Regions from separate parts of the Vogesella lacus genome, predicted to be linked through region 1. Evidence: riboswitches for the same ligand, from Rfam matches in the RefSeq annotation. Region 1 holds a riboswitch; the other holds the start of a gene.

Region 1 (11,945 bases):
ACGCTGGCACCGGCGATTGATGCCAGCGCGGCAGCCGGCGAATTGCGGCTGGCACTGTCGCGGCTTGGTCATCATCCACCGGCCGAGGTCGTCACCCTGGCCGAGCTGTGGCAGTGGGCGCTGGCCAACTGGCAGCTGTCACGCGTGCCACGCGGACCTATCGTCCTGGCATAGCGATTTGCGGATACAATCGCCAACCTTGCGCGCAAGGCGGCCGGCTGGCTGTCTTGCCGCATTTCATTAGAGCGAAGCGCCAGCCAACAGGGCGCCAGCCGCTGTCATGACAAGACTTTGATATTCCGGAATAAAGGTTTGCTTTCAGCGCGGGGAACATCCGTGCCGAAGGGGAGTTTTGCATGGCAAGGGGCTGACGTGCCGGCTTGCCAGTCGCCAGAAGAGACAGAGCAAATCGACTGTGCGCCACCGCGCACCAACCGGAATCAAGCTTGCATGAATATCTATGAATTCAGCGCCGCGATGGCGCTTTTTGTTTTGGAGGACGCGTGATGAGTACTCAGACGACACCGCGTCACAAACTCGGCATCTGGATGTGTACCGCCCTGGTGGTGGGCAATATGATCGGCTCCGGCGTATTCCTGCTGCCGGCGTCGCTGGCGCAGTACGGCGGCTCCTCGCTGATTGGCTGGGTGATTACCTCGCTGGGCGCGATCTGCCTTGCGCTGGTGTTTGCGCGGCTGGCCAAGCTGCTGCCGCAACGCGCCGGTGGCCCGTATGCCTATATCCACGAAGGCTTTGGCGATTTTGCCGGCTTCCTGATTGCCTGGGGTTACTGGATTGCGCTGTGGGCCGGTAATGCCGCGCTGACGGTGGCCGGGGTCAGCTATCTGGGCGTGTTCTTCCCGGTGCTGAACGAAAGCAACTTTGCCGCCGGTGCAACCGCCATCAGCCTGATCTGGCTGGTGACCTGGATCAACAGCCGTGGCCCGAAAAGCTCGGGCAGCGTGGCAGTGGTAACCACCATCCTCAAACTGCTGCCGCTGGGCGCGGTGACGCTGGCCGGCCTGATCTGGCTGAATCCGGAGCTGGTGCAGTTCAACCCGAATGCCAAGCCGCTGGGCGAGGCGATTCCGGCCACCATGGCGCTGACACTGTGGGCCTTCCTTGGCCTCGAATCGGCCTCGGTGCCAGCTGGTGACGTGCACCAGCCGGAGAAAACCATTCCACGCGCAACCGTGTACGGCACGCTGATTGCCGCCGCACTGTATATCGCCAGCACCGTGGCACTGATGGGCCTGATGCCGGCCGAGCAGTTGGCCGCATCGTCCGCGCCATTTGCCGACGCGGCGCGCAGCCTGTGGGGCGAGTGGGCGTATTACGCGGTGGGTCTGGGCGCGGTGGTGTCGTGCTTTGGCGCGCTGAACGGCTGGTGCCTGATGCAGGGCCATATCCCGGCCGCCGCGGCACGCGATCGCCTGTTCCCGTCCTTCTTCCGTCGTGAAAACAGCGCCGGTGTGCCGATTGTCGGTCTGGTGCTGTCCAGCGTACTGGTCACGATTCTGCTGGCCAGCAAGTACGCCGGCGGCCAGAGTGGCGTGCAGATCTTCGAATTCGTGATCCTGCTGGCTACCGCTACCACGCTGCTGCCGTATGCCTTCTGCGCGATGGCGCTGCTGGCGGTGATGCTCAAGCGTCACCAGCAGTTCAGCCGTCGCGACTGGTACGCGCCGCTGGCCTTCTCCTTTGGCGGCTTTGCTTTTGCCATGTGGACGATTTACGGCTCCGGCGCCGAGGTGGTGATGTGGGGCGTGTTGCTGCTGCTGGCCGGTTTGCCGGTGTATCTGTGGCAGCTGCGCGAGCGCCTGCTGAAAGACTGAGCCAGCGCTGTCTTGCTGAAGAATGAGAAGCCCGCCGGCATCAAGCCGGCGGGCTTTTTCATGTGAGGGGTGCAAGGCTTACAGGCTGGCCAGCATGCGCTGTGCCAGATGGCGGCCGCTGAGCCATGCGCCTTCTACCTTGCCGCCATGCAGCCAGTCGCCACACAGACCAAGGCGAGTGTTTTCATCCCAGCCGCTGCCGGTGTGGCTGGCTACGCTGTCGGCGTAGCGCCAGCGGTGGCTGCCGGTGGCAACGGGTTCGCCGCCGCCGAGTTGCCGGAAGGCTGCCAGAAGCTCGGCCACTACTGACTCGGCGTCGGCTTCCAGCCATTGTTCGCTCCACGCTGCATTGGCCTGCAACACCCAGCTTTCTTCGCCGCTGCGGCCGGGTTTGCTGTTGTTGCGGGCCAGCCAGCGCAGCGGGCCTTCGTTGACAAAGGCGGCATCGAACGGCAGCGGCTGGCGCTCGGCAAATCTCGCCAGTACCGTCCAGCAGGGCAGCATGCGATGGCTGGCGGCCAACGCTTGCAAAGCTGCACTGTGGCCAGCCAGTAGCGGTACTGCCTGAGCCGGTGGTACGGCCAGCACCACGGCATCAAAACGCGCCGGCAGTGTGCCGTGCTCCTTGCTGGCCAGTTGCCAGCCGTCGTCGTGTGCGTGCAGTTGCTGCACGGTGTGGCTGAGCGCTTTCGCCAGGCCGGCCGCCAGCGCCTTGGCCGGTGCTGACATGCCGGGTACGCCGACATAGCGCAGCGGCACTTCCGTGTGTTCATGCGCCGTTGTGCCGATCACCGTCGGTCGGCCGGGCCAGAAGGCGATGTGGCCGTCGGCCAGCCAGCTGTCCACCTGTTGGCGAAAGGCGGGGTCACGCGCGGTGAAGTATTGCGCGCCGTGGTCGGCTTGCCAGTGTTCGCCACGACGGGTGCACAAGCGGCCGCCAAGGCCGCGGCTCTTGTCGAAAACGCTGACGGCGAGGCCGGCTTCGTGCAGGGCGCGCGCGCAGGAAAGGCCGGCCATGCCGGCACCGATGATGGCGATCTGAAGGGCTGAGGTCATGCGCTGTTGCTCCTTGTCTTGAATGGGGTGTCGCGCTGGCGTGGCAAGCTTGGCCGCAGGCTTGGGTGTGTGGGCGCTGGCTGCTTGCGGCCAAGTGTGTGGCTGACGGTATTCAGTGCCAGCCTTGTCGCCAGCGCGTGGTGTCGGTCAGTGTTTGCCACGCGATGATCTGGCTGCGGTGGCTGTAAACCGCCTCGATTTCGACTTCGCTGATTGGCAGCGCAGGGTCGTCCGGCTCGATGACGCGGGTCACCAGAAAGTGCTTCTCGCGCTGTTGTGGCGTCACTGCTGTCCATTTGCTCAGCAGCAGCTTGCGCGGGTTCAGGCGTGGCGGGCGTGCGGGTTTGTTGTCGGTACTCATGGCGTTTTACTCGTGGGCGAGAGGCAGGCAGGGACTCAGGCGTCGGGCCGCGTCTGGCTGACGCGAATCAGCTGGCCGGTGTCAAAGCCGAGCGCCGCTGCCTGTTGTAGCAGGCGCTGGTAAAGCTCGGGCGGCAGCTGGCGGTCGCGGGCGAGTATCCACAGATAGTCGCGGTCGTTGCCGGCCACCATCGCCCAGCGGTAATCGGGGTCGAGTGCGATGACGTGATAGCCGCCATAAAACGGCCCGAAGAACGATACTTTCAGCGAGGCAAGGTTGGCCGCACCATTGAACAGCGCACGACCTTCGGCCTGTTTCCAGCGCTGGCTGGCGCTGTCATAGCCGCGGTTGATCACGCGGATGCTGCCGTCGGCCTGAGGCTGGTATTCGGCGCTGACATCGCTGAGGCCGCGCTCGAAACGGTGGTCAAGGCGGGCAATTTCATACCACTTGCCGCTGTAGCGTTGCACTTCAAAACCGGGCAGCGGACGGATGCCTTCTGGCGGCAGGGTGGCACAGCCGCTCAGCCACAGGCTGGCGGCGACAGTCAGGGCGAGGGCAAACGGGCGCAGGCGCATGAGGTTTCCTTACAGTTGATCCAGCCGCTGGCGAATCGCTGTGGCGGTTGCGGTGATGGCGGCTTGTTCTTCGGGTGGCATATTGTCCAGCTGGCGATAAACCAGCCCCAGGCGCGGGTTGGCCGCGAGCTTCGGCTGTTGCCGCAGGAAAAAATCCCAGTACAGCGCATTGAAAGGGCAGGCGTCCGCACCGTAGCGGGCATCACGGCGGTAGCGGCAATTGCCGCAGTAATTGCTCATGCGGTGCAGATAGGCGCTGCCGCTGACATAAGGCTTGCTGGCCAGAAGGCCGCCATCGGCAAACTGGCTCATGCCCAGCGTGTTGGGCAGCTCCACCCACTCGAAGGCGTCGATATACACGCCGAGATACCACTCGTGCAGTGCCTGCGGTGACAGGCCGGCCAGCAGGGCGAAGTTGCCGATCACCATCAGTCGCTGGATGTGGTGGGCGTAAGCGTCTCGCAGCGACTGGCCGATGGCTTGCGACAGACAGCGCATGCCGGTTTGGCCATGCCAGAACCAGGCCGGCAGTGGCAGCTGATGATCAAAGCGGTTGCGCGTGGCGTAGCCGGGCATTTCGGCCCAGTAAATGCCGCGCACGTATTCGCGCCAGCCGATGATCTGCCGCACAAAGCCCTCGGTGGCGGCCAGCGGTGCGTGGCCGTCTTGCCAGGCGCGGATGGCCGCGGCGACGACTTCTTGCGGCGACAGCATCTTGGTATTCAGCGCAAACGACAGCAGGGCATGAAACAGTAGCGGTGCCTCACTGTGCATTGCGTCCTGGTAATCACCGAAATGCGGCAGGCGATGGGCAATGAAGTCATCCAGCATTGCCAGCGCTTCGGCGCGATTCAGCGGCCAACGTAGTGTCTCGGCTGCGGGCTCGCCAAAGCTGGCAATGCCGGCCAGCTGCAGCATCTGCCACAGCACGCGGTGATCGTGCTGCGGTCGGGTATCAGGCGGCGGCAAAGGTTGGCCGCGCCACGGTTTGCGGTTGTCGGCGTCAAAATTCCATTGCCCGCCCAGCGGCTGGCCGCTGTCATCCAGCAGCAGGCGGTGGCGCTTGCGCATGTAGCGGTAAAACACTTCCATCCGCCACTGCTTCTTGCCGGCAAACAGCTTCGCGGCCTCTTCGCGACGGGTGTAAAAGTGCTCGCTGCCTACTGCCTCGCAGGGGATGGACTGACGGGCTGCCCAGGTACGCAACTGCTGATCCAGCCGCCACTCGTCTGGCAGTTGCCAGCAAAAACGGCTGGCAGCGTAGTGCTGCAGCAGCGCATCGAGATTGTCGGTGAGGCTGCCGCGATTGCTCGTGTCGTCCAGCCGCACATAGCGCACGCGATGGCCGGCAGCCTTCAGCTGGCGCGCAAAATCGCGCATCGCCGCCAGAATGGCCAGCAGCTTTTGTGCATGGTGAAGCACATAGCCGGCTTCTTGCCGCAACTCCAGCATCACATACACCACGTCGTCGCGGCAGTCGGCAAACCAGCTGTGCTGCGGGTTGAGCTGGTCGCCAAGGATCAGGCGCAGCTCGGTCATGATCTGCCTGCCGGCAAGGGTTGGCTGGCGCACGCGGTGTCTGCGGACAGGCTGCGCATGTCTGGTTTGGGGCGTGTCATTAGTACGTGTACGTATCGGGTGCTTGTCGTTGATGTTGCAGTCAACGTGAAATCGCTATTTGTACAATACAAATTATGTACAATATTTAGGTGGGTACGCAAGAAACCCTCGCGGCCAACTGTCTGCAGGAGAGGGGGTTTACCGGATGAAAATGCGCAAGAAGGCTGATTTGCCAGCAAAAATCTGTGCAAGATGCGGCCGGCCGTTCAGCTGGCGCAAGAAGTGGCAGGCGGTGTGGGATGAGGTGAAATACTGTTCAGACCGCTGCCGGCAACGCTAGCGGCAGGCGCTTCTGTCCGTCAGCTTGAGGGTGGAAAATGGTATCGGGTCACAGCTAAAAATGCTGCTGTGGTGCGGGATTTCGCCGGATTTCAGTGCTTCGAGCGGGTGTTGCTGGCAAGGTGTCTGTCATTATTTTCCATAAGCCAGACGGTGACTGATGGCGGATTTTCATGACATTCATTGTGTCATATGGCAAGTGACTGATCTGGCGGCCAAAACCTGCTTGCCAAGGTGGCTATCGCCAACGATAATGCGCGCATTCCGCAGGAGAGAGTGATTGCCCGCTTGGGTGGTCGCCGCCGAAGGCGCAAGTGCACCCGCAATCGCTCAGGCAAAAGGACTGCATGAATCGGGCTTTGGCCCGCAGAATCTGGAGAGCGGCGCACAGGATGCGCCCACCGAAGGGGCTAACGGCGCAATGCCGGAAAATCTCAGGTGCAGGGACAGAGGGGTGTGAGAAAACAGAGGATACTCACGCTCGCAACAAGGACCTGTCATGACAGCCCTGCAACACACCCCGTTCTACGACGCACACATCGCTTCCGGCGCCAAGATGGTTGACTTCGCCGGTTGGGAAATGCCCATCCATTACGGCTCGCAGCTGAAAGAGCACGAAATCGTGCGTACCGATGCCGGCATGTTCGATGTTTCGCACATGACTGTTGTCGACATCACCGGCAGCGACGCTAAAGCCTGGTTGCAGAAACTGATCGCTAACGATGTGGCCAAGCTGGGCTTCGAAGGCAAGGCACTGTACTCCGGCATGCTGAACGAGCAGGGCGGCGTGGTGGATGACCTCATCGTTTACCTGACCGCGACCGGCTACCGCATGGTAGTGAACGCCGGCACGACCGAAAAAGATCTGGCGTGGATGGACAAGCAGTCCGCCGGCTTTGACGTGAAGCTGCAAGTGCGCCGCGATCTGGCGATGCTGGCCGTTCAAGGACCGCAGGCTATCGACAAGGTATGTCTGGTCAAGCCGGAGCTGGCCGAAGGCATCCGCGCACTGAAAGTATTCCAGGGCCTGCCGCAAGGCGAGTGGTTCTACGCCCGCACCGGCTACACCGGTGAGGACGGTCTGGAAATCATGGTTCCGGCTGCCGAAGCCATTACCTTCTTCAACCAGCTGAAAGAAGTTGGCGTATCGCCTATCGGCCTGGGCGCGCGTGACACCCTGCGTCTGGAAGCCGGCATGAACCTGTACGGCCACGATATGGACGAAACCGTCTCCCCGCTGGAAGCCGGCATGGGCTGGACCCTGGCCTTTACCGAAGGCCGCGATTTTATTGGCCGCGCCGCGCTGGAAGCGCAAAAGGCTGCTGGTGTCGCCATGAAGCAGGTTGGCCTGGTGCTGGAAGGCCGTGGCGTACTGCGCGAAGGCCAGAAAGTCGTGGTGGATGGCCAGGAAGGCATCATCACCAGTGGCACCTTCTCCCCGACCCTCAAGCATTCCATCGCCATCGCCCGTGTACCGGCCTCGACCGGCGCAGTGGCCCACGTTGATCTGCGTGGCACGCTGACCGAAGTGCGTGTGGTGAAAATGCCGTTCGTGCGTAACGGCAAAAAGGTTTTTGAATAAGTCTGGTGTATAACGCAGGGCGAGAGACGACAGCCCTGCCGAATCCTTACCCAATCTGGAGAGTAAACATGAGCAACATTCCTGCAGAACTGAAATACGTATCCAGCCACGAGTGGCTGCGTCTGGAAGCCGATGGCTCCGTTACCGTTGGTATTACCGAACACGCACAAGAGCTGCTGGGCGACATCGTATTCGTCGAGCTGCCAGGTGTTGGCGCTGCGCTGGCTGCCGATGAGCAGGCTGGTGTGGTCGAGTCCGTGAAGGCTGCTTCCGACGTATACGCGCCTATCGCTGGTGAAATCCTCGAAGTGAACGCCGAACTGGAAGGTCAGCCTGACCTGGCCAACAGCGATCCGTACGGCGCTGGCTGGTTCTTCAAGATCAAGCCGGCCAATGCCGCTGATCTGGATGCCCTGATGGACGCGGCTGCTTACGCGGCCGAAATCGGCGCCTGATGAAATGACCCTGCCGTGGCAACGCGGCAGGGTTTTGTTTTTGTGTTGCCCAAACACAGGAAAGACCCGTCTGGCCAGACTTGCGGCCAACCTTGGCCACAGCCGTTTTTCCTGTGTTTCTGTAACTGACTGTATCCATTCGGAATCGAAGACATGTCGCTCTCGCAACTCTTCAATCATCAAGAATTCATCGCCCGCCATATCGGCCCGTGCGAATCCGAAAAAGCCGAAATGCTGGCCTATATTGGCGCCAAATCGGTAGAAGATCTGGTGGCACAAACCGTGCCGGCCGGTATCCGTTTCAACCGTGCGCTGGATCTGCCAGCCGCACAGCGTGAAGTCGACGCGCTGGCTGACCTGAAAGCCGTCGCCGGCAAGAACGTGGTCAACAAGTCCTTCATCGGTCTGGGCTACTACCCGGTGATTACCCCGGGCGTGATCCTGCGCAATGTGCTGGAAAACCCGGGCTGGTACACCGCCTACACCCCGTATCAGGCTGAAATCGCTCAGGGTCGTCTGGAAGCACTGCTGAACTACCAGCAGATGATCATCGACCTGACCGGTCTGGAAATGGCCAACGCCTCCTTGCTGGACGAAGCCACTGCCGCCGCTGAAGCGATGGCCATGGCGCGTCGTGCCTTCAAGGGCAAGTCCGAGCAGTTCTTTGTTGACAGCCGCGTACTGCCACAGACCCTCGACGTACTGAAAACCCGCGCCGAATACTTCGGTTTCGAGCTGGTACTGGGGCATCCGGAAGAAGCCGGCAATGGCGACTACTTCGGTGCCTTGTTCCAGTATCCGGGCGAAGCCGGCGACCTGCTGGACCAGACCCCGTACATCGCCGCCGTCAAGGCCAAGGGTGCGATGGCGATTGTCGCTGCCGACGTAATGGCGCTGGTGGCACTGAAATCGCCAGCCGAAATGGGCGCAGACGTGGCCGTGGGTAACACCCAGCGCTTCGGCGTGCCAATGGGCTTCGGTGGCCCGCACGCTGCCTACTTTGCCTTCCGTGACGACCAGAAGCGCTCCGCGCCTGGCCGCATCATCGGCGTGTCGATCGACACCAAGGGCAAGCCGGCACTGCGTATGGCGCTGCAGACTCGCGAACAGCACATCCGTCGCGAAAAAGCCAACTCCAATATCTGCACCTCGCAGGTACTGCTGGCCAATATCGCCGGCATGTACGCCGTCTTCCACGGTCCGGAAGGCGTGAAGCGTATCGCTGCGCGCATCCATCGCATGGCTGCCATCTTCGCTCACGCGGTGAAAGCTGCCGGCAGCAAGCTGGTATTCGAGCGTTTCTTCGATACCGTACAGGTTGAGCTGGGCGCGAATGCGGCCAACGTTTACGCTGCCGCGCTGGCTGCCGGCATCAACGTGCGTGACGCCGGCAATGGCGTGTTGGGTGTCGCCTTCCACGAAGCCGCGACCACCGCTGATCTGGCCAAACTGGTTGAAATCTTCACCGGCAAGGCTGCCGACATCGCCGCGCTGGACGCTGCTGCCGCTGACGCGATCCCGGCCGCGCTGAAGCGTGAATCCGCCATCCTGTCGCATCCGGTGTTCAACACGCATCATTCCGAGCACGAAATGCTGCGTTACCTGAAAAAGCTGGAAAACCGCGACCTGGCGATGAATCACTCGATGATCAGCCTGGGCAGCTGCACCATGAAGCTGAACGCGACCAGCGAGATGATCCCGATCACCTGGCCGGAATTCGCCAATATGCACCCGTTCGCCCCGCGCGATCAGGCCGTTGGCTATCTGGAAATGATCGATGCACTGCAGCAGCAGCTGATCGCCATCACCGGTTTTGACGCCATCTCCATGCAGCCGAACTCCGGTGCGCAGGGTGAGTACGCCGGCCTCTTGGCGATCCGTCGCTATCACAAGAGCCGTGGCGAAGCCAACCGTACTGTCTGCCTGATTCCGCAATCCGCCCACGGTACCAACCCGGCGACCGCGCAGATGCTGGGCATGCAGGTAGTCGTGGTGAAGACCGACGAAAGCGGCAACGTTGACATCGCCGACCTGAAGGCCAAGGCTGAACAGCATGCGGCCAACCTTGGCTCGCTGATGATTACCTACCCGTCCACCCACGGTGTGTTCGAGGAAGGCATCAAGGAAATCTGCGAAATCGTGCATGCGCACGGTGGCCAGGTTTACATGGATGGCGCCAATATGAACGCCCAGGTTGGCCTGACCCGTCCGGCCGACATCGGTGCTGACGTATTGCACATGAACCTGCACAAGACCTTCTGCATCCCGCACGGCGGTGGCGGCCCAGGCATGGGTCCGATCGGCATGAAGTCGCATCTGGCACCGTTCATGGCCAACCACGTGGTGTCCGAAGTGCCGGGCGCTGTCGCCGGTCAGAGCGCGGTTTCCGCTGCGCCGTTCGGCTCGGCCTCGATCCTGCCGATCTCCTTCATGTACATCCGCATGATGGGCGCGGAAGGTGTGAAGCACGCGACCGAAATCGCGCTGTTGAATGCCAACTACCTGATGAAGAACCTGTCGGCGCATTACCCGGTGCTGTACACCGGCAGCAATGGCCGTGTGGCGCACGAGTGCATCATCGACCTGCGTCCGCTGAAGGCCGCCTCTGGCGTGACCGAAGTGGATGTGGCCAAGCGCCTGATGGACTACGGCTTCCACGCGCCGACCATGAGCTTCCCGGTAGCGGGCACGCTGATGATCGAGCCGACCGAGTCCGAGTCCAAGGCCGAGATCGACCGCTTCATCGCGGCGATGGTGTCTATCCGTCAGGAAATCGACAAGGTACAGAACGGCGTATGGCCTAAGGACAACAACCCGCTGTGCAATGCCCCGCACAGCAAGTCCGACATCGCCGGCGAGTGGACCCGTCCGTACAGCCGCGAGGAAGCCTTCTTCCCGCTGCCTTACGTGCTGGAAAACAAGTTCTGGCCTAGCGTGAATCGTATCGACGATGTGTATGGCGACCGCAATGTAATTTGCAGCTGCCCGTCCATCGACAACTACGAGTAAGCCTGCGAAGGTTGGCCGCAAGTCTTGCGGCCAACTTGCCAAGCCATGAAAAAAGCCACGCATTGCGTGGCTTTTTTCATGGCAGAAGCCGCTCAGGGCTTTTTCTTGTCTGCTTCTTTTTTCTCTTCGTCCTCATCGGTGCCGGCGACGGCCTTGACACCGGCAGCGGTCACATCGACAGCCGTGCCGACAACGGTGGCACCGATCTTGACCGTGGTGGCCGCGACGGTCACTGCCGCATCGGCAACCGCCAGAACGGCGCAGCCGGAAAGCAGGGTGCTGGCAGCGAGGGCGAGTAGCAGGGGGCGCAAGAGCAGCATGTGAGGACTCCGGTTGATATCGCCCGGCAGTCTAGCGTGTCGGCTTTACTTTGTCTTCCCCGTTGCATGGCCGGCCTGACCAAGATTATTCAATAATTGCTGCAGCTGCCCGGCCATGGCCTGCAGGCCTTGCGCCTCGCCCTCAACCTGGCTGGCACTGCCGAGGCTGTTGCCGGCCATCCGGCTGACACTGTCTATGCTCTGGGCGATGTGGTTGCTGCTTTGCAGCTGCTCTTGCAGCACATGGTGAATGCGGTTCATCGCCTCGATGCTGCTGACGGTTTTGCCCTCGATAACCGAAATCGCCTGGCCGGCCTTGTGCGCCTCGTCCGAGCTGTTGAGTACCTGGCTGATGCCGTGCTGCACGCCCTCAACGGCGCGTTGCGAGGCTTGCTGGATGCCGCTGACCATGGTCTGGATTTCCTGGGTGGCGCGACTGGTGCGCTCGGCCAGATTGCGGACTTCATCGGCCACCACGGCAAAGCCGCGACCGCTTTCACCGGCACGCGCAGCTTCGATGGCGGCGTTCAGTGCCAGCATATTGGTCTGATCGGCAATTTCGCTGATGGTATGCACGATGCGGCCAACCTCGCGGGCGTGGTTTTCCAGCGAGTTGATCACGTCCGAGACGTGTTGCACCGATTCGGTGGCGGCAGTAATGGCCAGTGCCGAATTGGAAATGACCTGGCCGCTCTGTTTGGCCTCGTCGCCGGCCTGACGCACGGTTTCCAGCGCGTGGCGGGTATTTTCACCGACCTGGGTCATGCTGCTGTTCATCTGGCTGATGGCGCTGCCGATTTCGTCGGCGGCGTGGCTTTGCGTGGCGGTGTCCTGCCTGACCTGGCTTGCC
Region 2 (11,945 bases), on a different contig from region 1:
GAATAATGCCTGCTGCACCATTGGTCGGTGCGGTCACTACGCGGCCGCCGGCAGCATTTTCTTCATTGACTGCGAGTGCATACAGGTTGACCCAGTCGAGTACAGTCAGTGGGTCACGCAGCGCAGCTTCTGGTGAGGCCAGCAGCTTGCGATACATGTCAGATGCGCGACGTTTGACTTTCATGCCGCCTGGCAGGATGCCTTCGCGCTCGCAGCCGCGCTTCACGCAAGCTTGCATGACCTGCCAGATTTGCAGCAGGCCACTGCGGATTTCATCTTCTGTGCGCCAGGCCAGTTCGTTTTCCAGCATGATCTGGCTGATGGACTTGCCATGGCGCTGACACAGTGCCAGCAGTTCGGCACCACTTTTGAATGGATGACGCAGCTCGGTGACACCTGGCGGGGTGAAGCCGGCATCGATGGCCGCTTCATCCACAACAAAGCCGCCGCCTACTGAGTAATAGGCACGCTTGGAGAGGCTGTTGCCCGAAGCATCAAATGCCTCGAATATCATACCGTTGGGGTGGTAGGGCAGCGCCTTGCGCTTGTAGAGAATCAGGTCTTCTGACTCGTTGAAATTGATGGTGTGCTTGCCCAGCAGGTTGATCGAGCGGGCTTCGCGAATGGCATGCAGCATGGTGTCGACCTGATCAGTGTCGACCAGATCCGGCAGCTCACCCTGCAGGCCAAGCAGCACGGCGGTATCGGTGCCGTGGCCTTTGCCGGTGGCACCGAGCGAGCCGAACATCTCTGACTTCACCCGACAGGTAATGCCAAGCAGGCCATCCTTGTCGAGCCGTGCGATAAATTGGCGGGCTGCGCGCATCGGGCCGACGGTGTGCGAGCTGGATGGGCCGATACCGATTTTAAACAGGTCAAAAACACTAATTGCCATGCTGCTTCTCTTATTTTTGCTCGGGTGGCCTTGCGGCCAACCCAGGTTTGACGGGTGTGTGTGGCGGCTACGTTGGCCGCAGCCGCCGGATTGTACTTAACGATAGACGGGGAAGTCAGCGCAAAGCGCCAGAACCTGGCGTTTTACCCGATTGGCAACCTCGGTGTTGTCAATATCATCCAGAATGTCGCAAACCAGATTGGCAATCAGGGTGGCTTCTGCTTCTTTGAAGCCGCGGCTGGTGATGGCTGGTGTGCCGATGCGGATGCCACTGGTGACAAACGGACTTTGCGGGTCGTTGGGCACGGCATTCTTGTTGACCGTGATGTTGGCCGCACCCAGTGCGGCATCTGCCGCTTTGCCGGTAATGCCTTTGTCGATGAGATCCAGCAAGAACAGGTGATCATCGGTTTTGCCCGAGACAATCTTGTAGCCGCGGTGCTGGAAGGTGCTGACCATTGAGCGTGCATTGGCAAGCACTTGCTGCTGGTAAGTAATGAACTCGGGTTGCTGTGCCTCAAGGAAGGCAACCGCCTTGGCAGCGATGACATGCATCAGTGGGCCGCCCTGAATGCCGGGGAAAACCAGTGATTGCAGCTTTTTGACCAGCTCTTCCGGCGGGTTGGCCGCAAGGATCAGGCCGCCGCGTGGGCCGCGCAGGGTCTTGTGGGTGGTGGTGGTGACCACATGGGCGTGTGGCAGCGGGTTGGGATAAAGGCCGGCGGCAACCAGTCCGGCGACATGGGCCATGTCCACGAATAACCATGCCCCGATGCTGTCGGCAATTTCGCGCATGCGTGCCCAGTCTACGATCAGCGAATAGGCGGAGAAGCCGGCAACAATCATCTCGGGGCGGTGCTCTGCGGCCAACCTTGCCACCTCGTCGTAATCGATTTCGCCGCTCTGGCTGTCAATGCCGTACTGGATGGCATTGTAGATTTTGCCGGAGAAATTGACTTTGGCACCGTGGGTGAGATGACCGCCATGGGCCAGGCTCATGCCAAGAATGGTGTCGCCCGGTTGCAGCAGCGACATGTATACCGCTGCGTTGGCCTGACTGCCGGAGTGTGGCTGCACATTGGCGTAATCAGCGCCAAATAGCTGCTTTGCACGGTCGATAGCCAGTTGCTCAACCACATCAACATGTTCGCAGCCGCCGTAATAGCGCTTGCCCGGGTAGCCTTCGGCGTATTTATTGGTTAGTTGACTGCCCTGTGCCTGCATGACGCGCGGGCTGGCATAGTTTTCCGAGGCAATCAGCTCGATGTGTTGTTCCTGACGCAGTGTTTCGGCCTGCATGGCCGCCCATAGCGCATCATCAAATCCGGCAATTTCCATCTCTCTGTGAAACATCGCGCAACTCCTGTTATGTGCCGCAAGACAACGGGTCTTGTGATCGGCTGGTAGTGGCGAGTGTGTAGGGGTAGGGCTGGAATGAAAAAAGGAGCCCCGTCCGGTATCACCCGACGTTGCCCCCTCTGTCCCTTTGCCTGAGAGATTCTGGCTACCAGATTGCGGTAGCCGTGCTGCCTTCGGCGAGGTGCTGCTTTGCAGACCTGCTCTCCAGAGTGCCTGGTTCACACAGTTCTTTTGCCTGAGAGTTTCTGGGGCGATTCCCCTTCGGCGCTGTCGCAGTCGTTCCGGACAGTCTCTCCTGTGTATCCCGTGGAATGTTTGACATTCCTGCGGCTCAGGCAAATCTAGAGAAAGTTGATGTCCAAGTCAAATGCCGGCAAGGAAAGTGATTGGCATATACGATTGTCAGAAATATTGCTGTTTGGCATTGCTGGCTAAAATTTGAGAGGTAGTTTTGATGCGGGGATTTAATGAAATGCTCAGTTAGGCTTGATATATAACATCGAATAGGCTGAAATGCGCGAGTTCGGGACGTACTTGCTGGTTGACTCGTTTGTCTTTTGTCATCGTGTGGTTTGGTGTCAACTGACTGAGTTGACTATATTTTGGCAAGTTCGTGTCTCAAGGCTTATATGAATAATAGGCCATTCAATAAATAAAAACGCAAGCAAGGGGAGCGCGCATGACAATCCGAACCCGATTGATGATGTTCGTGTTGTTGGTGATGACTGCATCAACAGCAGTATTCTGTGGCATCGTGTATTTCAAGATGAGCCAAGCGCTCGAAGAGGAGATCTCCCGCGAGATCAATCTCGCCGCTGACAACAAGGCCAGCTTTGTGACCGAATGGGTACAAAGCCGCCAGCAGATTGTCAGCTCGATTCTTGGCCGTTTCGGCAAGGGTGATTTGCAGCCGATTCTGGATCAGGCTCAACATGCCGGTGGTTTTGATTCGGCTTATGTTGGCCAGCCAGACAAGACCATGACCATGGATGCCAAATCGCCTGCATTGCCAGCTGGCTACGATCCGACTGGCCGGCCTTGGTACAAGGCCGCAGCAGCCGTTGATGGCCCGACCACTTCGCCTCCTTATCTTGATGCCGCAACCAAGCGCCCGATCATCACTTTTGCCGAGTCGCAAAAGTCGGGCGGTACGTTGACGGCAGTTGCTGGCGGTGACGTTACGCTGGCGCGGGTGGTTGACGAGATCGTCTCTTCCAAATTGCCGGGCGGTGGCTATGCCTTCTTGGTAACGGCTGAGGGTGAGGTGATTGCCCACCCGCAGAAGGACTCGGTACTGAAGAAAATCGGCGAAGTAGTGCCTGGCATCGACCTTGGTTCGCTGGCCAAAGATGGCAGCATTCAGGATATCGACCTGGGTGGCGAAGTGAATATGGTTTCGCTGATGTCTGTGCCAAAAACAGGCTGGCTGCTTGGTATCGTGGTGCCAAAAGCCGAGGCCATGTCGCCGGTGCGCGAGTTGCTGACAGTGTTGATCATTCTGGCGATTGTTGGCTTGTCGATTGCGTCGGTACTGACTTATGCCGGTGTTGCCAAAATGCTTTCGGGGCTGGGTTCCTTGCGCAAGGCCATGCTGGAGGTTGCCAGTGGTCAGGGTGATCTGACCAAGACCATTCCGGTGGGTAATCGTGACGAGGTCGGCCAGATTGCCGAGTCGTTCAACCAGTTTGTGGCCAAGTTGCGTGAGATGTTCCTGACGGTACGTGGCGAATCTGATGCCTTGGCGATGGATGCGGTGGGTCTTAATCGTGTTGCGGACAAGATTGCCCAGGATTCACGCGTGCAGTCATCCGAATTGTCGGCAACGGCGGCAACGATCGAGGAGATTACAGTCAGCATTAACCACATTGCAGATCATGTCGGTGAGACTGAGCAGCTGGTGTCCCGCTCTCGTGACAATGCTTTTGACTCTCACAAGGCGATGGCTGAAGTTGCCCGCGAAGTCGAGTCCATCGTTACTGCGGTGGGTTCATTGCAGGATGTGATGTCCAGCCTGTCGGGCCAGTCCGAGCAAATCAAAGGCATCGTGGCCGTGATCCGTGATATCGCGGATCAGACTAATATGCTGGCGCTGAATGCAGCTATCGAAGCGGCACGGGCCGGCGAGCAGGGGCGTGGTTTTGCCGTGGTGGCGGATGAAGTGCGCAAGCTGGCCGAGCGTACAGCAACGGCTACCGTCCAGATTGCCGAGCTGATTGATACCGTTATCGCCAAAACGGGTGAGGCGATTACACATGCTGACGAGACTAATGCCAAGGTGGCCAGTGGTGTAGCGCTGTCGCGTCAGGCAGCTGACAAGGTAGACATGATCAAGGGTCACGCTGAGGAGATTTCTTCTCGCATGGGCGAGATTACGTCTTCAACCGCCGAGCAGGGCGTGGCAACCAATGAAATGGCGCGTAGTGCCGAGCGCGTAAACGTGATGGCGCAGCAGACTGATGCAAGTTTGCAGGATGCGCTGGCTACGATTCAGTTGCTGGCCAGTCGTGGTGATCAGCTCAAGTCACTGGTGTCGCAATTCAAGCTGTGAGTGCGGATGTATTGAGATAAAAAAGAGGCGCAGATGCGCCTCTTTTTTATTTGGCGTTCTCGAAAAGCGGTTGGGTACTGACAGAAATGATTTCACACACCTCGCCAGAGTTGTTGTGTATCGCGTGTCTTTCTTTCGGGTTGAAATGCAGCGAATCGCCACTGACCAGATCATATTTGTTGTTGCCGACGATATAGCGCACCTTGCCATTCAGCACGTAGACAAACTCGTCCCCCTCGTGGCTGACCTCTTCCGAGCGGTAGTCAATTGGTAGGATCAGTTTGACTGCATTGAGTACGCTGCCGTCAAAGGAGGTGCTCAGGCGCTCATAGCGCTGCATCATGCCGGTGAGGGCATAGCTTTGGCGGGTGTTTTGGTGAGAGTCGGGTGCCTCCTGGCGTGGCAGGGGGAATAGCTCGCTACTTGAGACGCCGAGTGACTTTGCGATGTTGGCCAGCGAGGATAGCGACAGGCCGGTCATGTCCCGTTCGGCCTGGGACAGGAAGCCTGCAGAAACCCCGGCCTCTTTGGATACTTGTACCAGTGTCTTGCCGCAGAGCTTTCTGTATCGCCTTAGTCGTTGGCCTATCGATTCTTCTGACATCGCTGTTGTATTCCCGTTGCGCGGTATGCGCATGTTTTATCAATATCGTGAGTTTGGCAATCAAAATTTAAGTGACACTAAAATTTGCTTGCTATCATGCACTGAATTATTACGCAAAAGACAGGGAGCAGGTGATGGCAATCGGGATTGGTGGTGTCAGCAAGCAGGATGCACTGCAAAAATTATCGTGCATGACGGCAAATGTGCAGCCGATTGAACTGGCTGAATATCAGGCGAGAATGGGCAAGGCCGCGAGTCTGATGCAAGAGCATGGTATTGATGCCATGTATCTGCATGCAGGGACTAGCCTCAAGTATTTTACCGGTCTGAAATGGTATGCCAGCGAGCGTATGGTCGGTGCAGTGCTGACGGCCGGTGGTCAGCTACGTTTTATTGCACCCCATTTCGAGCTGGGTACGCTGGATGAGTATATGGTTCAGCGCGCGCCGGTGAGTGGCTGGCATGAGCACGAATCGCCTTATGCGCTGTTGTTCCGTGTGCTTGGCGAGCTGGGTGTCAATGCTGATCAGGCCAATACCGTACTGGCTATTGATGAAAGTACTCCGTTCTTCGTGTTTGACGGTTTGCGCGAACAAGGTGCGGCTTGTCGTTTCGTCAATGCCAAGCCAGTGACAGCTGGTTGCCGCATGCAGAAATCTGCTGCCGAGCTCGCGCTGATGCAGGCGGCCAAAGACATGACGCTGGAAGTTCACAAGGCGGTTGCCAGCATCTTGCATGAAGGCATCTCCACGCTAGAGGTCGAGGCGTTCATCGATGAGGCGCATCGCAAGGTGGGTGCGGCTGCGGGTTCCTATTTCTGTATCGCCTTGTTTGGCCCGGCGACGGCTTTTCCGCACGGGGTGAAGGAACCGCAATACCTGAAGCAGGGTGATATGGTGTTGATTGATACCGGTTGTGAGCTGCATGGCTATCTGTCGGATATTACCCGCAGCTATGTTTTTGGCGAGGCCAGCGAGCGTCAGCGGCAAGTATGGCAAGCAGAAAAGTCAGCGCAGGCTGCGGCCTTTGCTGCTGCACAGCTGGGCAAGCCTTGCGGCTCGGTTGACCTGGCTGCCAGAGCGCAATTGCAGGTGGATGGTTTTGGCCCGGAGTACGAGCTGCCGGGGCTGCCGCATCGTACGGGTCATGGCATCGGGCTGGATATTCACGAGTGGCCGTATCTGGTGAGTTCTGACCAGACGCCGCTGGCGGTCGGCATGTGCTTCAGTAATGAGCCGATGATATGCGTGCCGGGAGAGTTTGGCGTGCGGCTGGAGGATCATTTCTACATGACCGAGCAAGGCCCGCGCTGGTTTACCGAGCCTAGCCACAGTATTGACGATCCGTTTGGTTATCAGCGGTAAACGGACCGTCAATCCGGCTTTGTACTAGCCTGGTGTGAGGTCGGCGGCCACGGTGCTGACGGCCTCTTTTTCCAGCCAGTCATGAATGGCCTTGGCAGCCAGCAGCCATTGCCTGTCCAGCATCACCATATGGCCCAGTTCGTCGATATTGCATTGCTTGGCATTCAGGCGTTGCACGACCTCGCGAACATCGCTGTCGCCGATCAGCAAGTCAGACTTGCCCAGCAAGACCAGCGCATGATCAGGGCGTTGGCTATATCTTGCGGCCAACGTTGACCAGCTCATGTCGAGCAGGGCTTTCTGGCTTTCGGGCCGGCAATGGCTAAGGCACCATTCGATATCCTTGTCCGAACTGTGTTCGCTGAACAGCAGGGCGCGTACGCTGTCAGCATCCATGCCGGTGCCGGTCAGCTGAAACATATTGAGCCGGGTCAGCAGGTCGGGGCGCTGACACATCATGCGCCAGGTCGAGCGTGACAGCCCGCTGGCCGGTACGGGTGCCAGCAGGGCGACGGCGTGCAGCGGGTGTCGGGTCAGGTATTCCTGCACCACAAAGCCGCCCATGGAGTGGGCGATGATGATAGGCTGCGGGTCACCCAGCAAGGTCAGCGCTTGCGCAAGATTATCGACATAACGATCAATGCCCGGCGGCAGACCATTGCTGTTGGGTGATTTGCCGTGGCCCTCGAAGCTGAGGGCCCAGCAATCAAAACCTTGTTTGGCAAACCAGGGCATGAAGCGCTCATGCCAGCAGCTGGCATCCGAATAAGCGCCATGTAAAAACAGCAATGGACGCGTCTGGCGTGACTTGCCCATTGCCGGTTTGTGTATCAGTTCAAGTGCGGACAAATCAGAGTACCTCCGCCGCGTGGTCGGCGAGTCGCGAGCGCTCGCCGCGTTGCAAGGTGATATGGCCCGAATGCGGCCAACCTTTGAAGCGATCTACGACATAAGTCAGGCCAGAGCTGCCTTCCGTCAAGTAGGGGGTGTCAATCTGGCTGATATTTCCCAGGCAGACAACCTTGGTGCCCGGGCCTGCACGGGTAATCAGGGTCTTCATCTGCTTGGGCGTCAGGTTTTGCGCTTCGTCGATGATCAGATACTTGTTGAGGAAGGTGCGGCCGCGCATGAAGTTCAGCGATTTGACCTTGATGCGGCTGCGGATCAGGTCGCGGGTGGCGGCGCGCCCCCAGTCGCCACTGTCATCTTCGCTGCGATTGAGCACATCAAGGTTGTCTTCGAGTGCGCCCATCCATGGCAGCATTTTTTCCTCTTCGGTGCCAGGCAAAAAGCCGATGTCTTCGCCGACTGGCACCGTCACCCGCGTCATGATGATTTCGCTGTACAGCTTTTGTTCCAGCGTCATGGCGAGGCCGGCAGCCAAGGTCAGCAAGGTCTTGCCGGTACCGGCCTGGCCCAGCAAGGTCACGAAATCGATCTCCGGGTTCATCAGCAGATTCAGCGCGAAGTTTTGTTCGCGATTGCGTGCGGTGATGCCCCAGACATTGTTTTTCTGGTGACTGTAATCCTTGAGGGTTTCGAGTGTGGCTTCTTTGCCTTCCTGCTGGATGACACGGGCTTGCAGGGTTTGATCGCCGCCTTGCCATAACAGCTGGTTCAGCAGCAGCTTGTTGGCATCCGGGCCTTTGAGCTGGTAATAGGTGCGACCGTTTTCCTGCCAGGATCGCAGCTCCTTGCCGTTTCTGTCCCAGAACTGGCTGTTGATTTCGAGTGTGCCGGTATACAGCAGGTCGCTGTCTTCCAGCACCTTGTCGTTGAAGTAGTCTTCGGCATCCAGCCCCAGCGCACGTGCCTTGATGCGCATATTGATGTCTTTCGACACCAGTACGACCTCGCGTTCGGCATCGTGCTGCTTCAGTGCCATCACGATGCCGAGTATCTGGTTATCGGCCTTGCCGACTGGCAGCGGATTGGGTAGTCGTGTATCGAGCAGGCGAGTCTGCAAAAACAGGCGGCCACTGGCGGCCTGATGGCTCTTGCTGCCTAGCGGGATGCCATCGTCGATATTGCGTTGCTGGCTGACCAGCTCGTCAATGAAGCGGCTGGCCTGGCGGCCGTTGCGGGCAACTTCGGACATGCCTTTCTTGTGATCGTCGAGCTCTTCGAGAGTGATGATGGGGATGTAGATGTCGTGTTCTTCGAAGCGGAACAGGCAGGTGGGGTCATGCAACAGCACATTGGTGTCGAGGACGAACAGTTTGCTGATCTTGCTTTTCTTGCGGCCAACCATGATTACCCCCTTGTCTGGTCAGGCCTGATGGCCTGACCGTGATCATCGCGGTGCCGGCAGAGATTTTATCCGGCTGTCGGCACCTGGCTCAGGGACTCGATGAAGGCGAGTACTTCATCGACGTGTCCGGGCACCTTGACGCCGCGCCATTCGCGCAGGATCTGGCCTTGGCCATCCAGAACGAAAGTGCTGCGCTCAATGCCTCTTACCTGTTTGCCGTACATGTTTTTCATTTTCATGACAGCAAACATCTCACATACAGTTTCGTCCGGATCGCTGATCAATTCAAATGGCAAAGCGTACTTGGCGCGGAAATTTTCATGGGATTTCAGGCTGTCACGCGAGACGCCGAAAATCGTGCAGTTGGCCGCAAGAAAGCGCTCGTGCAGATCGCGAAATGCCAGTGCCTCGTTGGTGCAGCCCGGCGTGTTGTCCTTGGGGTAGAAGTAGGCAATGGCAAGGCCGCTGGCCGGCAGGCGGGCAGTCAGGCCGCTGGTGGCCGGGGCTTCAAAAGCGGGGATAATCGTGCTCATGGTGGTCTCCATGTGGGTGATGTCGTCTGAGCAAAACCAGTACGGCACCGCTGCCGCCCTGATGGCTGTCGGTTTCACAAAAGGCCAGTACGTCCGGGTGCTGGCTTAACCAGCCGCGTACCATTTTGGGCAGTACCGGTTCGCCGCGCGAGCTCAGGCCTTTGCCGTGAATGATGCGCACGCAATTGCCTTGCTCGCGTTTTCGGTGCAAAAACACGGTCAGCTGTTCGTGTGCGGTGTGACGGTCAAGACCATGCAAGTCGAGCTCGCCGCAGACAGGCCAGTGTCCGCTCTTGAGGCGGCGCAGGCTGTTGCTGGCAATGCCGGGGCGGCGATGTTCGTAAGGAAGCTGTGCCGGTTCAAACCAGGCTGACATTTGTGTCAGCAGGGCATCGGTGGTCAGCAAGCTGTGGGATTTGCCATGCATGGGGCGCGGGCGTGGCTTGGGCAGTTGCGGGATGTGACGATTGTCAGGCTTGAGTGGCTTGACGCCGGGGACGGCAGACGGGAAGTCGATTTCAGCCGCAGGCGGCTCAGGGTTGGCCGCAGCCGGCGCCACGGGGGCGCGGGGCTGCAGCTTGATTTGCTTCAGTTGCGACTTGAGTGCTTTCAAGCAACTTACTTCAGCTGATCCAGATAACGCTCGGCGTCCAGAGCGGCTTGGCAGCCGGAGGCGGCGCTGGTTACGGCCTGGCGGTAGATATGATCCTGCACGTCACCGGCAGCGAAGACACCTTCGACGCTGGTGAGGGTGGCATTGCCATCGCGGCCGCCACGGGTAATCAGGTAGCCGGTTTCATCCATTTCCAGCTGGCCTTTGAAGATGTCGGTGTTCGGCTTGTGGCCGATGGCGATGAAGACGCCCATCAGGCCGATATCTTCGCTGCTGCCGTCGTTGAATTTCAGGCGAACACCCGTCACGCCGGAAGCATCGCCGAGGACTTCATCCAGATTGGCATTCAGCTTCAGGGTGACTTTGCCTTCGGCAACGCGAGCCATCAGCTTATCGATCATGATCTTTTCGGCGCGGAAGCTGTCGCGGCGATGGATCAGGGTCACATGCTTGGCGATGTTGGCCAGATAGAGTGCTTCTTCAACGGCAGTGTTGCCACCACCCACGACGGCTACGTCCTGATTGCGGTAGAAGAAACCATCGCAGGTCGCGCAGGCGGAAACGCCTTTGCCGGAGAACGCTTGCTCGGATGGCAGGCCCAGGTACTTGGCGGAAGCGCCAGTGGCGATGATCAGGGCGTCGCAAGTGTATTCGCCGCTGTCGCCGATCAGGCGGTAAGGCTTCTCATCCAGCTTGGTAGTGTGGATGTGATCAAAGATCATCTCGGTACCGAAACGCTCGGCATGCTGCTGGAAGCGCTGCATCAGCTCCGGGCCCATTACGCCGGAAGCGTCGGCAGGCCAGTTATCAACCTCGGTCGTGGTCATCAGCTGGCCGCCTTGGGCGAGGCCGGTAATGATGACCGGTTTCAGGTTGGCGCGTGCCGCGTAAACGGCAGCAGTGTAACCGGCAGGGCCGGAACCGAGGATGAGAAGCGGGGAGTGACGAGTCTGGCTCATGTTTTTTTCCTGTCAAACAGAAACGATAAGGCGTATTCTAACAGCTAAAGCACCTGTATCCGATTGAGTGTTGCTACTTGCCGGATAGATTTCGATTATCAACCATAGCAAAGGAGGATTTCATGGATGGCATTTCGGCGGCATCGGCGCAGAATATCAAGCAAACCACAGAAACTTTCGTGCTGAAGAAGGCTATGGAAGTGGCAGGAGATTCGGTGTTGAGTCTGGTTGGGGCGGCGGTTTCTGCATCGCCAAATCAGACCAATAATCCGCCAAATCTGGGTAATCGCATTGATGTGCGTGCCTGATGCCTTGAGGCAGTAAAACAAGAACGGGAGCCTTGGCTCCCGTTTTTCATTGCAGCTCAGGCGCTGGCACTGATAGCCGGGCCACTTGGCGGGCCGGCATCCTGCAGCAAGGACTGGTTGGCCTGATATTGCACGACAGCCTGCCTGGCAGGGTTGCCGCTGAAGCGCTGGTCTGCAAGTTCATTGCGATTCTGCGCAGGTGGATTGCTGGCAGGAGGGCGTGGCGCGGCTTCCGCGCGAACGGCATCGTTGGCGCTGTTGCCGCGGTTCTCGCTGCCTTGACTGTTACTGCTCTGTGCCGTGACGGCCTGGTTGGCCGCAACCTCACGCTGGCGATCAAACAGCTGGCTTTGCAGGGCGCTGCTGGTGGCGCTGATGGCATTGCTGCTTACCGGTGGTGCGGCCGGTGGCGGGGCAGCTTGTTCTGCTGCCGGTGCGGGCGTGGCGACGGCGGCGGGCGGGCTGTCTTCCGGTCGCTCGCGTACATTGCGGCCAACGTTGCTGACCGGGC

What was found. Region 1 has a riboswitch for glycine ahead of gcvT (glycine cleavage system aminomethyltransferase GcvT). Riboswitches for the same ligand answer to the same signal wherever they lie in the genome.
Region 2: linked by a shared signal. The riboswitch ahead of glyA (serine hydroxymethyltransferase) and the one ahead of gcvT (glycine cleavage system aminomethyltransferase GcvT) in region 1 are both predicted to bind glycine.

The regions. Positions count from the first base shown of each region.
Region 1 is NZ_CEETQT010000001.1:466,677-478,621, reverse strand. Features, by position in the region: gene gluQRS (tRNA glutamyl-Q(34) synthetase GluQRS) at 1-174, shown strand, start outside; gene ACZ9W6_RS02185 (amino acid permease) at 507-1,835, shown strand; gene ACZ9W6_RS02180 (NAD(P)/FAD-dependent oxidoreductase) at 1,914-2,891, opposite strand; gene ACZ9W6_RS02175 (TIGR02450 family Trp-rich protein) at 3,004-3,252, opposite strand; gene ACZ9W6_RS02170 (lipocalin family protein) at 3,288-3,830, opposite strand; gene ACZ9W6_RS02165 (cryptochrome/photolyase family protein) at 3,840-5,369, opposite strand; gene ACZ9W6_RS02160 (DUF2256 domain-containing protein) at 5,596-5,730, shown strand; glycine riboswitch at 5,987-6,085, shown strand; glycine riboswitch at 6,093-6,189, shown strand; gene gcvT (glycine cleavage system aminomethyltransferase GcvT) at 6,229-7,311, shown strand; gene gcvH (glycine cleavage system protein GcvH) at 7,380-7,766, shown strand; gene gcvP (aminomethyl-transferring glycine dehydrogenase) at 7,920-10,775, shown strand; gene ACZ9W6_RS02140 (hypothetical protein) at 10,868-11,095, opposite strand; gene ACZ9W6_RS02135 (methyl-accepting chemotaxis protein) at 11,141-11,945, opposite strand, start outside.
Region 2 is NZ_CEETQT010000010.1:50,929-62,873, reverse strand. Features, by position in the region: gene ACZ9W6_RS13575 (L-serine ammonia-lyase) at 1-895, opposite strand, end outside; gene glyA (serine hydroxymethyltransferase) at 992-2,248, opposite strand; glycine riboswitch at 2,370-2,466, opposite strand; glycine riboswitch at 2,468-2,562, opposite strand; gene ACZ9W6_RS13565 (methyl-accepting chemotaxis protein) at 2,934-4,802, shown strand; gene ACZ9W6_RS13560 (helix-turn-helix domain-containing protein) at 4,849-5,439, opposite strand; gene ACZ9W6_RS13555 (M24 family metallopeptidase) at 5,541-6,770, shown strand; gene ACZ9W6_RS13550 (alpha/beta hydrolase) at 6,795-7,586, opposite strand; gene ACZ9W6_RS13545 (PhoH family protein) at 7,621-9,021, opposite strand; gene ACZ9W6_RS13540 (peroxiredoxin) at 9,087-9,554, opposite strand; gene ACZ9W6_RS13535 (Smr/MutS family protein) at 9,529-10,167, opposite strand; gene trxB (thioredoxin-disulfide reductase) at 10,173-11,126, opposite strand; gene ACZ9W6_RS13525 (YjfB family protein) at 11,249-11,434, shown strand; gene ACZ9W6_RS13520 (hypothetical protein) at 11,491-11,945, opposite strand, start outside.